Linked DNA regions of Desulfopila inferna. The protein of the gene in region 1 interacts with the protein of each later gene in a pairwise test. Links are inferred from orthologs where the notes say so. Each region holds a gene or a part of one and is shown on either strand. Other genes may lie near its edges.

Region 1 (6,854 bases):
TGTGTTTCTCTGCCATCAATGCGGAGACTGTACAGAGAAATGCCCTCGCGGTGCCAAACCAGCTGAGGTTTTGGGAGCTATCCGGGCATATGCCTACAATTTTTATGCGTGGCCGAGAGGTCTGGCAAACCTGGCTTCCAATGCTAAAGGACTGCCGTTGCTGATCGGTATTCCCTCCGTCATTATTCTCGTTTTATGGTTCATATCCGGTGGTCTTATGGATAACTGGAATGCCAATTTTGAGGCGGGCTATGGATATCAGCGTATGTTTGGTCACTGGGATTTTCACTGGTATGCCAAAAATATCTTTTTTATAGTTCTGTTCTCCGTGCCGGCTGCGGGGCTCGCCATTTTTTCGGCGTACATGGGAATTCGCAATCTGTGGAAGGGAATGGCGTCAAAACATGATCTCAATCCTGATTATAAACCTTCCACCGTTCAGTTTGTTCAACAATTTCTCTGGCCTTCAATCAAGGAGATTCTCAACCATAACCGCTTTGATGAATGTACTGTCAATACCGATAGGAAAAAAGGGCATAAGCCGCTGGTTTTCGCCTTTATTGGTCTTTTTGTCGTTACTCTCTGGTCATTGTTCGCCAATGATATTCTTGGACTGTTCTGGCCCCAGTTTCACGGGCCGATGACATTCTGGAATCCTGTTAAGTTGTTAGGTAATGTTTCCGCTATTGCACTTATCTACGGCATGTATATCCTCTGGACATCCCGGTCCGAAAAAGAGAAGAATGCCGGTATTCAAGGAAATTTCTATGACTGGTTTCTTATCTGGGAAATCATGGCAGTCGGTGTTACCGGCCTGCTTGCCGAGGTTTTCCGTTGGGCCGGACTTGCGACCTTCGGCCATATTATCTATTTCCTTCATCTTGTAACCGTCATGATGCTTTTTCTCTATATGCCGTACACCAAATTTGCTCATATAGTATATAGGACGTTTGCTATGGCCTTCGAGAAATATCGAGAAAGTGCTTTCGCCAAGACCGCAATTGGTTAGCACCTTCGCTATTTTCATCGCAGAATATTAAAAAGAGGATCGGATTTACTTCCGGTCCTTTTTTTTTGCTTTAGTGTACTTATTTGTGTTGGCAGACGGAAATCCGTAAAATCTTTTGGTGTGGTGCATCAATGCCTGAAGGAGAGAACAGCCAATCCTGTGGTTAATGGATTTTTACAAAACACTTAAAAAAATGATTGCTTTCCTGTGTCGGAATAAGTATATTCTATAGTTTTGTAAGCTGGCGTAGCTCAATTGGCAGAGCAGCTGATTTGTAATCAGCAGGTTGCGGGTTCAAGTCCCATCGCCAGCTCCAGAAAAAAAAGCTTTACAAAGTGTTTTTGAGAGATTAAAAAGCAACATCAAATTTTCGATGTTCTGTATGGAGGGGTTCCCGAGCGGTCAAAGGGAACAGACTGTAAATCTGTCGGCCAAGCCTTCGGAGGTTCGAATCCTCCCCCCTCCACCATCTCTCTTCTTCATTTGGAAAATATTTTAAAGCGGGAATAGCTCAATTGGTAGAGCATCAGCCTTCCAAGCTGAGGGTTGCGAGTTCGAGTCTCGTTTCCCGCTCCATTTTTTTTTCGCATGAACAATGGCGCCCACGTAGCTCAGTTGGTAGAGCGCATCCTTGGTAAGGATGAGGTCACCGGTTCAAATCCGGTCGTGGGCTCCACAGGCGGATACACAACCTGAATCAATTATTAATGGCCTGAGGAGACAAGAAAATGTCAAAGCAAAAATTTGAAAGGACCAAACCGCATGTTAATGTAGGAACCGTCGGTCATATCGATCATGGAAAAACTACTTTGACGGCAGCTATCACTCGGGTGTTGTCTTTAAAAGGTCAGGCTGAATTCACCGATTTCAGCGAGATCGATAAGGCACCGGAAGAGAAAGAACGTGGGATCACCATCGCCACAGCGCACGTCGAGTACGAAACAGCGAAGCGTCATTATGCTCACGTCGACTGTCCCGGCCATGCCGACTATATCAAAAACATGATCACCGGTGCGGCACAGATGGACGGCGCGATTCTGGTGGTTGCCGCAACCGACGGTGCCATGCCGCAGACCCGGGAGCATATCCTTCTTGCCCGTCAGGTAGGTGTTCCTGCAATCGTTGTCTTTCTTAACAAGTGTGACATGGTTGACGATGAAGAACTCATCGAGCTTGTCGAAATGGAACTGCGCGAACTGCTCGATGCCTATGAATTCCCGGGCGACGACATTCCCATCATTCAGGGCTCAGCGCTGAAGGCGCTGGAGAATCCTGACGATGAAGCCGCTGCGAAATGTATCTGGGATCTCATGGACGCTGTTGATAATTATATCCCCGAGCCTGAGCGTGATATCGCCAAGCCTTTCCTGATGCCTGTTGAAGACGTTTTCTCTATTTCCGGTCGTGGTACGGTTGCCACCGGTCGTATTGAACGCGGTGTGATCAAGGTTGGTGAAGAGGTAGAGATTGTTGGTGTTCGCAAGACCCAGAAAACCGTATGTACCGGCGTTGAGATGTTCAGAAAACTTCTTGATGAAGGCCAGGCCGGAGATAATATCGGCGCACTGCTTCGCGGTGTCAAGCGTGATGAGATCGAGCGCGGTCAGGTATTGGCCAAGCCGGGTTCCATTACCCCGCACACCAAGTTTAAAGCGGAGTGCTACATCCTCGGTAAAGAGGAGGGCGGTCGTCACACCCCGTTTTTCAATGGCTATCGTCCGCAGTTTTATTTCAGGACTACAGATGTTACCGGAATAGTCACCCTTCCCGACGGAGTGGAAATGGTAATGCCTGGTGACAATGTCTCGGTGACTGCGGAATTGATTACTCCCATCGCCATGGATGCAGGTCTTCGTTTCGCCATCCGTGAGGGTGGGCGTACCGTAGGTGCCGGCGTTATCAGTGAAATCGTAGAGTAAAGGTAGTCGGCAGGTATTACAATACCCAGCTCCCTTGTCACAAACAATGGAGCCGGGTTCTTTTTTTATAGGGATGGGATCGTAATGAGAGACATTATTACTCTTGCATGTGGCACATGTAAACGTCGTAATTACACAACCACAAAAAACAAGAGAAACACTCCTAATAAGCTGGAGTTCAGCAAGTATTGTCCGTTTTGCAGGGTTCATACCCCGCATAAAGAGACAAAATAGGAACTTGCAGGCCAGTAACTCTAATTGGTAGAGTGCCGGACTCCAAATCCGGATGTTGGGGGTTCGAGTCCCTCCTGGCCTGCCACTGTTGACTTACATCAGAGTAGTTTCGCTTTTTCGGAATGAATTTCAAGAAACTGCTAACTACAAGGAATGGCAACGAGTATGGCACAAAAAGAAAAATCGAAAAAGAATGCTGTTGAAAAAACAGAGAAAAAGTCTCCATACTCACCAGCTCAAATCAAAAAGTTCATCAAAGAGGTTCAGGTAGAATTCACCAAGATCGTTTGGCCTGACAAGAAAGTCACAATGGGGCTGACAGGGATTGTTATCGTGCTTACTGTGGTGGTTGCCATCTATCTGGGGTCCGTTGATCTGCTTCTTGGTAAACTTGTCTCTTATCTCCTCCGCAGTTAACGAGAGAGAAAGGCAGGATTAGTATTGGTAAGCAACCTCCTTGTTGCATAAATAAAACTCAGGCTGGGTAGACATTACGATGGCAAGACAATGGTACATACTTCAGGTTCACTCTGGCTTTGAAGAAAGGGTAAAGGCTACTCTCGAGGAAAGGATCAGAAAAGACGGACTGGAGGAATATTTTGGTGAGATTTTAGTTCCGACCGAGCAAGTCGTTGAAATGATAAAAGGCGCCAGAAAAACATCTTCACGCCGGTTCTTTCCCGGCTATATGCTTGTTAGTATGGATTTAAACGATACTACCTGGCATACCATTCATGAGAATATGCCCCGTGTTGTCGGATTTGTAGGTGGCGACAAAGATCCTATCCCTCTTTCTGATGAAGATGCTGGAAAAATAATCGGGCGCATACGTGATGGATCCGAGCGACCACGGCCTAAGGTCATTTTTGATATAGGCGAAGTTGTTCGAGTCATCGATGGTCCTTTTGCTAATTTCCAGGGTGTAGTCGACGAGGTTTTTCCGGAAAAGGGCCGAGTCAGGGTTATGGTTTCAATCTTTGGCAGAGAGACCCCGGTGGAGCTGGAATTTGTGCAGGTTTCAAATACCTAAATTCGTCATGTGACGAAATAGCATAGGTTGTGAATGTATCTGTTGGGGAAGTCTGCCTATCAGAACATTTTTGTTTTTAACAAGTTGATAGTTGGAGTGAACAATGGCCAAAAAAGTAATGGCATACATTAAATTGCAGATTCCTGCGGGCAAAGCCAACCCGTCGCCTCCCGTTGGCCCGGCTCTCGGCCAGCACGGTGTGAATATCATGGAATTTTGCAAGGCATTTAATGCAAAAACCCAATCAATGGGTGACACCATTGTGCCAGTCGTTATCACCGTGTATCAGGATAGATCTTTCAGTTACATAACCAAGACGCCGCCGGCGTCCGTGCTTTTGCTGAAGGCTGTAAACCTTAAAAAAGGTTCCGGAAATCCTAAGCTGGAACGTGTCGCGGAGATTAAGCGGGATAAAATCCGCGAGATTGCCGAGATAAAGATGCCTGACCTGAACGCTTATGATGTCGCGAGTGCAATGAAGATCATCGAGGGCACTGCAAGAAGCGCCGGAATTACCGTGATTGACTAAATTTTAAAATTATTTACTACTCGAAAGGACCTGATCCTTTTCTATAGTAGGAGGCTGATATGCCGAAGCGCGGAAAAAATTATAGAAAGATACTTGAAACAGTTGATAAAACAAAACTATATACTTTGAATGAGGGCATTGAATACGCTCTCAAAGCATCATATGCCAAATTTGATGAGACCTTTGATATTGCCGTCAAGCTTGGTGTTGACCCCCGTCATGCTGATCAGATGATTCGCTCCTCTGTCGTCTTGCCACATGGCACCGGCAAAGAGACTCGGGTTCTTGTTTTCGCCAAAGGTGAAAAAGAGACAGAGGCAAAAGAAGCCGGCGCTGACTATGTCGGTTCTGATGATCTTGTTGAAAAAATTCAGGGAGGCTGGCTGGAGTTCGATAAAACGGTAGCCACCCCCGATATGATGGGAACAGTAGGAAAAATCGGACGGATACTTGGACCACGTAACCTGATGCCCAATGCCAAGCTTGGGACCGTAACTTTCGATATTGCCAATGTGGTTGCAGAAATTAAATCCGGAAAAGTTGATTTTCGCGTGGACAAGGCAGGCATAGTCCATGCAGGAGTGGGGAAAGTGTCCTTTGGCAAAGAAAAGATTCTTGAAAATATACTCGCCTTTATCGGCAAGTTGATTCAGCTTAAACCCAGCTCCAGTAAAGGAATTTATTTACGAAGTATTGCCGTATCTACGACCATGAGCCCCGGCTTCAAGGTCGAGCCGGTCGATGTAAGGGCATTGCTGAAATAAATGTGTATTTGAGGTTCTGCACCATGATTGATGGTGTAGTGTATAGTCGAAGACAGCAGGCACTGAAGAGTTTAATCGGTTCTTTACCACCTGCCGAGACGGTTTGCAGCCTCTGAAAATATGTAAACCAACAATCTTGCTGTAACTGCTGTATCTAACGACATAAACTTAAAGTAGGAGGAGTGCTTTGAATCGTGAAGAGAAAGCGGCAATTATCTCTGAACTGAATGAATCCTTCAGTAAATCTAAATTTTCTGTGGTAGCGGACTATCGCGGCCTCACTGTCACTCAGTTGCAGAAAATTCGGATAGAGCTGAAAAAAGTAGACTCAGAGATTCGCGTCGCCAAAAACACTCTCCTGAGAAGAGCGGTTACAGAGACAGAGAGTAACGTTCTCAGTGATGATTTCACGGGAACTACAGCCGTAGTAATGGCGTATGATGATCCTGTCGGACCTGCAAAAGCGTTGGCAAAATTTGCAGAAGACCATGATAAATTTGTTATCAGGTCAGCCGTTCTTGAGGGGAAAAAGTTAGGTCCGGAAGAGTTTGTTGCTCTATCCAAGCTGCCGACTAAGGATGTATTGCTGAGTCAGCTGCTTTCCGTGCTTAATGGCGTGCCTACCGGTCTGGTTCAGGTTCTCTCCGGAGTTCCCAGAACATTTGTATATGGACTACAGGCTCTCAAGGAAAAGAAAGAACAGGTTGAGCATTAATACCAACCGGTACCAGACAAATTTATCTAACGAAGAGGTATGAACAATGGCTGTAACAAAAGAAGATGTAATTGAATTTATTGCTAATATGTCAGTACTTGAGCTCTCCGAACTTATCAAGGAGTTTGAGGAGAAGTTTGGTGTTTCCGCAGCTGCCCCCGTTGCCGTAGCCGCTGCAGGTGCAGGTCCGGCGGTAGCTGAAGTCGAAGAGAAGACTGAATTTGACGTCATTCTCGCGGGTGCCGGCGACCAGAAAATCAAGGTCATTAAAGAGGTTCGTGCTATCACAAGCCTCGGGCTCAAAGAAGCAAAAGCTCTTGTTGAGGATGCACCCCAGCCCATCAAGGAAGGCGTTACCAAAGAAGAGGCTGAGGAAATCAAAGGCAAGATCGAAGCAGTTGGTGGAGTTATCGAGATCAAATAATTCCCACGCATTAAGGATATTCCGCCAAGGGATATCCGTCTGTTTTTAGCAACACGCTACGGGCATCGCCACGTAGCGTGTTGTATTTTCGGAGTTCAACAAGAAGATATCTTGAGAAAGAACGTACATTCAGTGATTTGGAGTGGTTTTAGCCTGTTTTCGCTATTGCATTGAAAATATCAAATACTATGGCTGGGATTATGACCCTAAACTCTATTTTCGGCAGAGCA
Region 2 (6,875 bases), on another replicon or contig:
CTTCGTCTTCTAGTTCCTCGGCAATTTTCTGCATTGCTTCCATGCCGATGGATTGTGAGTAGACAATCTCGCGGCCACGGAATCGCATGGTAATCTTAACCTTATTTTTTTGTGCCAGGAACTTTCTGATATTTTTGATCTTGAAGTTAAGATCGTGTTCCTCTGTTTTGGGCCGAAACTTGATTTCCTTGGTTTCAACCGTCGTCTGCTTTTTCTTGGCTTCCTGCTGTTTTTTCTTTTGTTCGTAGCGGAACTTATCATAGTTCATGATCCGGCATACCGGAGGACTGGCGTTTGCAGACACCTCTACCAGATCAAGTCCCTCATCATAAGCTTTCTCCAGTGCATCTTTGGAGGTGAAGATTCCGAGCTGTTCGCCGTCCGCGCCTATAAGTCGCACTCTTTCGTGGCGAATTTTATCATTGATAACAGCTTTATCATCCCTCTGGACCGGAGCTTGTTTGCTTCGTCTGTTAATATCTATACCTCCTCTCTACGAACTTAATGAATAGTGTGCCAATGTAGTTGCGAATCCTCAGATACCGCGACCTTCCCGGCACTCCTCTATAATCTTTTCAATAAAATCAGTCGCCGGCATGGCAGGCAGGTTTTTACCGTCGCGCAGACGAACAGTGACAGTGCCGTCGTTTTTTTCCGCATCGCCGATAATGAGCATATAGGGAACCTTGGCAACCTGTGCTTCTCTGATTTTATAGTTCAATTTCTCGTTACGCAAATCTTTTTCGACGCGCAGGCCTGCTTTCCGCATTTGCTCGAAGACATCTTCGCAGTAGTCGATCTGCTCATCGGTGATATTCATGATGCGTGCCTGCACCGGTGCGAACCACAATGGAAAGACCCCGGCATAGTGCTCGATAAGCACACCGATGAATCTCTCAAGGGATCCCATCAGTGCTCTGTGGATCATGATGGGTTGATGTTCGGCATTATTCGAGCCGATGTAGCTTACCTCGAATCTGTCGGGCAGGTTGAAGTCCACTTGAATGGTGGAGCACTGCCAGGATCTGCCCAGCTGATCCTTGATTTTGATATCGATTTTGGGACCGTAGAATACACCTTCGCCCGGATCAAGGGCATAAGCGAGTCCCTTCTTTTCCAGAGCCTGTTTCAGCGCTTCCGTAGCTTTATCCCAGTTGTCGTCGCTGCCGACATATTTTTCCGGTCTGGTGGAAAGATAAATGTCATATTCGCTGAAGCCGAAGGTTTTGAGAATATGCAGGTTGAGGTTGAGTATATTGAAAATCTCCTCTTCCAGCTGATCCGGCCTGCAGAAAATATGGGCATCGTCCTGAGTGAAGCCGCGCACCCGGAGAAGACCGTGAAGGGCTCCGGCCCGCTCATAGCGGTAGACGGTGCCGAGCTCGGCCCAGCGCAGGGGGAACTCACGATAACTCCGCTTCCGTGAATTGTACACGCCTATATGGAATGGGCAATTCATCGGCTTAAGCTGGTACTGCACGTCGTCAATGGCCATGGGAGAATACATGTTCTCGCCGTAGAAATCGAGATGTCCCGAGGTTTTCCATAGATCCTGACGGGCTATATGCGGAGTGTAGAGCAGTTCATAGCCATGCCGGTAGTGCTCGTCTTTCCAGTAATCCTCAATCAAGCGGCGCAGTTGCGAACCTTTGGGCTGCCAGAGGATGAGTCCCGGACCGATCTGATCCTGGATGGTGAAAAGTTCCAGCTCCTTGCCCAGCTTACGGTGGTCTCGTTTCTTGGCCTCTTCGAGGGCATTGAGATATTTTTTCAGCGCCTTTTTGTCATAGAAGGCGGTGCCGTAGATCCTCTGCAGTACATCTTTTTTTTCGTCTCCCCTCCAGTAGGCGCCTGCAACCCTGAGGAGCTTAAACGCCTGAATGGGAGTGGTGTCGGGAAGATGTGGACCGCGGCACAGATCAGTAAAGTCGTCGAGCTGATAGGTGGAAATTTGCTCGCCGCGCAGATCTTCGATTATTTCGAGCTTATATTTTTCGTCTTCCCGGGCAAACTTATCCCTGGCTTCTTCAAAGGGCACAAGCTTACGCACAAATTCCGCTCTGCCCTGGATGATCTCGGACATTCGTTGTTCAATCGCCTCAAAATCATCGGGGCTGAATGGCTCTTTGCGCTGGAAGTCGTAATAGAAGCCGTTTTCGATGGCCGGGCCAATGGCAACCTTGACATCATCGCCGAATATATCGCGAACGGCCTTGGCCATGACATGAGCAGTGCTGTGACGCAGAACTTCCAATCCTTCTGCGGATTCTTTAGTAATGGGCGTAATTACACTATCTTTCTGCAGGGGAGTTTGAAGATCAACGACATTGCCTTCAATAGAAACGGCGACTACCTGCTTCCTCTGTTTATTGGACATCAGCTGACCAAGCACATCCTTGACAGGGGTAGCCTCAGGTACCTTCAGTTCTTCTCCATCGTGTAGTGATACGGTAATTTCAGCCATTTTTAAATTGTACTTCCACATAAAAACAAAGGCCAAAGTGTTGATTCCCGTTGACGAAAATCATTCCTTCAGCCTTCTATTTGGTAGGCGCGGGCGGGATTGAACCGCCGACATCCACCACGTCAAGGTGGCGCTCTCCCACTGAGCTACGCGCCTGCGAGCCTGATATTTCAATATGCCGCGCAGGTGACATATTGATGTGTAAACCTGATTCAATTACCAACATTTGCAGAAGGTGTCAAGCAAAATCCAAAATATATTACCAGAATAATACCACAATACTTGGCGCTTTTTTCACTCCTCCTAGAAGGCGGCAAGTCTGCCCTCTATTGCCCGGGAAAGGGTGTGGCTGTCAGCATATTTTATGTCCATACCCATGGGGATGCCATAAGCCAGACGGGTGACCTTGACATCAAGATCGTGCAGCTTGTCGATCAGATAGGAAGCGGTTGCTTCTCCTGGAACGGTTGAGCTTGTGGCGATGAGCACCTCCTTGACCACCCCGTTTCGGGAGCGGGCGATCAGCTCCCGTGTTTTTATCTCGTCGGGTCCGATGCCGTCTATGGGCGAGAGAACGCCGTGCAGGATATGATAGTGTCCGCGAAAAATCCCGGTTTTCTCAATGGCCATGAGATCACCCGCCTGTTCCACCACACAGACAAGTTCCGCGGTTCTGCGCGCATCTCCGCAGATGACGCAAGGGTCATTTTCGGAAAAGGCGAAACAGCTGGAACACAGCTGGATCGAGCCGTGCAGGGCGGCAAGGGCGGAAGACAGCTCGCCGGCCTCTGCCGGTGAACGCCTGAGAACATGCATAGCCAGCCTGGTTGCTGTTTTTTTGCCGATGCCGGGGAGTGTGGAAAATCCCTGGATGAGCCTATCGAGGGCCGGGGGAACGATTTGCATAATATCCTAAAACATATTGGAGAGACCGGGAAGGTTGAGGCCGCCGGTGAGCTGCTTCATCTCTTCCTTGCCGAGCTCTTTGGCCTTGCGCAAACCATCGTTGGTGGCGGCGACAATAAGATCCTGGAGCATCTCTTTTTCTTCGGCAGAGAGAATGGCGTCCTCAATGGTCATGGAAAGAACCTCGCCCTTGCCATTGACGATCACATTGACCATGCCGCCGCCGGCGCTGCCGGTGATGGTTTTAGAGGCGAGCTGTTCCTGAATCTCCGCCATTTTGGCCTGCATCTGCTGAGCCTGCTGCATAATGCTTTGTAAGTCCATAATATTTTCACTCACATTTGTTGTTATCTGCTTCGTGGGCCTATTCGAATATCCCCTATCTGGCCGTTGAAAATCTCTACCGCCATCTGCACCAGCGGGTCATGGGTAAGCTGCTGTCGTTTTCTGTGCGGACTCTCCGAATCATCGTCATCCTTGCCGTTGCTCAAGTCCGGGAGTATAAACCGTACAGTGAGGTCTTTTTGGAAAAAATCAAGGACGAATTCGGTAAGCAGCTTACGGTTATTCTTATTTCTGAGTAATGTGCAGATGGCCGGATCGTTGTAGTGCAGGTGCAGTTCGCCTTCTACTTCTTTGGCGGAAGCGGCGCGCTGGAGGTCCTGGGCCATCCACACCTTGCGCTCCTTGACATAAGCGGTGAATTCCATCCAGTCCTTGCGGACATCACGGATGTGCGGGTGTGGTTCCGGTACTGCGGGAGTCTCTTCGGTTTGCACTGGTTGTTCCTGCGGCGGCAGCGCTTTGGGCGGCTCGGTGTCAGGAGTCCTTACGGATGATTCTTGTGGTGGGGCAGAACAATCCGGTTCTTCGGGGAGCGGCGGCTCCTCATCCGATAGCGGAGGCACTTCATGCCACGGCGGCTGAAGTTCAGGCTGTGCTGGAGTTAACGGCGTATCCCGTTCGGGTTCAGTTTTTTTTTTGCCGGGATCCGTGCTGTCGGCAACCTCACGCTCTGCCGGAAGTGTGGCCATGAGGTTCTCGATCTTGCTCAAAAGTGCGGTAACGGGGATGACATTGCCGGCTTCGATAATTTTAAGAAAAGCTGTTTCCAGGGCAAGCCGGGGCTGGGTGGTGAAGCGCAGCTCCTCTGTTGCCTTCATGAGCAGGTCAAGTTTGAAATGGATGGTTTCGAAGGAATACTCGGCTGCGATTTTGCCGAAGTCGGTGATTTCAGCTTCCGGCAGGTCTATAAGTTCTCCGCAGTTCCCCAGCTTGACCAGAAGCACAGTCCTGAAACATTCGAGCAGGTCCGAAGTGAATCGTTTTATGTCGATGCCGTAGTCGAAGGCGCCTTCCAGTGCTTTCAGCGCGGTTACCCGGTCTTCGGCGAGAAGAGCCCTGGTGATGGTCATCAGGGTATTCCTGTCGATCAGACCGAGTACCTCAATGACATCTTCATGGCTGATGGTATTATCGCCGAAGGAGAACATCTGGTCCAGCAGGCTCAGGCCGTCTCTGACCGATCCCTCGGCTTCCCGGACGATGAGGGCCAGCGCGGCCGGGTCCAGGGATACCTTTTCCGAATTTGCGATTTTTTGAAAATGAGTCGTCAGGTCAGTTGTGCTGACTCTCTTGAGTTCGTAGCGCTGGCACCTGGAAAGGATGGTAATGGGGATTTTGTGCAGTTCGGTGGTGGCGAACATGAAATAGACATGCGCCGGCGGCTCTTCCAGTGTCTTTAGAAGTGCGTTAAAGGCCTCCGTAGTGAGCATGTGCACTTCATCAATGATGATAATTTTGTATGGCGATGAAGTCGGCAGAAAGCGTATCTTTTCCTTGAGCTCGCGGATTTCCTGAATGCCCCTGTTGGAGGCACCGTCTATTTCGTGTAGATCAAGGGAATGACCGCCTGTGATCTCGGCGCATGACCGGCATTGATTGCACGGTCGGGTTTCCGTGGTACTCTCGCAGTTTATAGCCTTGGCCATAATACGGGCAAGTGTCGTCTTGCCGACGCCCCTGACTCCTGAGAAAAGAATGGCGTGAGCGACGCGTTGTCGCAACAGGCTGTTCTGCAGGGTCTTGACCACCGGAATCTGGCCTACGACGTCGGTGAAGGACTGGGGGCGGTATTTTCGAGCGAGAACCAGGTAAGACATGAGTCACCGTTTCAGGAATTGAGCGTTAGCGATTACCGGAAAATACACGATGAATTGACGGGAGGCAATAAAAAGTGATAGCCGGGCAACCCTGCAGCACACCAAGAGGTTCACTACCGTTGCTTCCTTCCGGACCTGGCGGAGTTCGTGATTCTTCGTTGCACAGGACCCGGCTATCACACCAAATCTTGGCTGGCGTCTGCCCATTCCTGGACAAACACTTTCTGGCGGAGAGGGTGAGATTCGAACTCACGGTACTCTCGTACACACGCGTTCCAGGCGTGCACCTTAAGCCACTCGGTCACCTCTCCGTTTCTCTGTATCAATCAATATAAAATTGTGAGCCTGTATGTAAACCGTGTAATCAAATTATTCAATGAAAAAGTAGTCCATCGGCAAAAATTGTTCACGGACATTTTTTGCGGCGGCCAGCGAAAAAATCTTTCAATAACAAGGCGCATCTCTCTTCCAGAACTCCTCTGCTGATTTTCAGGGTATGGTTGAAGCGGCCGTCGCTGCCCATGGTATAACGTGATGTCAACGCCCCGGTTTTAGGGTCCGCAGCGCCGAAAACAACACGGCGGACGCGGGCGTGAAGAATTGCCCCGGCGCACATGGGGCAGGGTTCCAGGGTGACGTAGAGGGTAGTGTCCGGCAAACGATAGTTGCCAATTCTTGCCGCAGCCTGGCGCAATACGCGAATTTCGGCATGGGCGGTAGGATCATTCGTCGATATCGGCATGTTGCCTGCTTCGGCCAGAAGTAGATCGTCTCTGATAAGCACCGCGCCGACGGGAACCTCGCCGCCTTCTCTGGAAAGTACTGCCTGGTGCAGGGCTAATTCCATCCAGTACTCATCTTTCGTGATATTGTCCATATTATATTCATCAATCGAAAAAAATTGTAGAAAGTTGTGTTACCATTATTTGCATTTATGGCCGTTCTTGCTTATAAGATAAAGAGGCCAATTACAAATTGGAAACATAAATTACCCTGTTGTAATAAAACAATGTATACAATATTGATGTACGAACCGCAAAATGTTGCTCCGATTGATCCAGCTTTATTTGGGCAGTCCGACCTCATCTTTAAATCGGAAGCGAAGGATTTTCAAGTAGAGCTTGACCGGCGCCAGTTCGACCTGATCTTTCTGGAGATCAATTCTCAAAATGGCCACAATATGGAACTCCTCGAATATGCACACCGGAAGAGTCCTTATACTCCTATTATCATCACCAGCAAATCGGAAAGAGCTGACGTTGTCGTACAGGCGATGAATCGGGGAGCTTCCGATTTTTTAGTTCATCCGTTAACGGAAACACGCCTTGCCGTGGCCATGCGGA

What was found.
Region 2: the proteins of rplA (region 1) and thrS interact in binary tests that used the Escherichia coli proteins (3 or more experiments, as listed by UniProt). The link is inferred for Desulfopila inferna from one-to-one orthologs.

What each region holds. Positions count from the first base shown.
Region 1 is NZ_JAFFQE010000005.1:285,961-292,814, reverse strand. Bases 3,751-6,632 are described here. They hold rplA (50S ribosomal protein L1), read left to right. Parts: upstream 3,751-4,780; coding sequence 4,781-5,485; downstream 5,486-6,632. Other genes in these bases: rplL (50S ribosomal protein L7/L12), read left to right, coding at 6,247-6,624; rplJ (50S ribosomal protein L10), read left to right, coding at 5,673-6,200; rplK (50S ribosomal protein L11), read left to right, coding at 4,296-4,721; nusG (transcription termination/antitermination protein NusG), read left to right, coding at 3,751-4,192. Also shown: quinone-interacting membrane-bound oxidoreductase complex subunit QmoC, read left to right, coding at 1-1,009; tuf (elongation factor Tu), read left to right, coding at 1,738-2,928; rpmG (50S ribosomal protein L33), read left to right, coding at 3,013-3,162; preprotein translocase subunit SecE, read left to right, coding at 3,328-3,579; more of nusG, read left to right, coding at 3,659-3,750. UniProt on the Escherichia coli protein: One of the primary rRNA binding proteins, it binds very close to the 3'-end of the 23S rRNA. Forms part of the L1 stalk. It is often not seen in high-resolution crystal structures, but can be seen in cryo_EM and 3D reconstruction models.
Region 2 is NZ_JAFFQE010000007.1:242,587-249,461, forward strand. What follows is about bases 1-2,903. They hold thrS (threonine--tRNA ligase), read right to left. Parts: upstream 2,465-2,903; coding sequence 536-2,464; downstream 1-535. Other genes in these bases: infC (translation initiation factor IF-3), read right to left, coding at 1-478; recR (recombination mediator RecR), read right to left, coding at 2,768-2,903. Outside these bases: more of recR, read right to left, coding at 2,904-3,370; JWG88_RS17190 (YbaB/EbfC family nucleoid-associated protein), read right to left, coding at 3,377-3,694; dnaX (DNA polymerase III subunit gamma/tau), read right to left, coding at 3,718-5,532; tRNA adenosine(34) deaminase TadA, read right to left, coding at 5,939-6,409; JWG88_RS17215 (sigma-54-dependent transcriptional regulator), read left to right, coding at 6,542-6,875. UniProt on the Escherichia coli protein: Catalyzes the attachment of threonine to tRNA(Thr) in a two-step reaction: L-threonine is first activated by ATP to form Thr-AMP and then transferred to the acceptor end of tRNA(Thr). The rate-limiting step is amino acid activation in the presence of tRNA.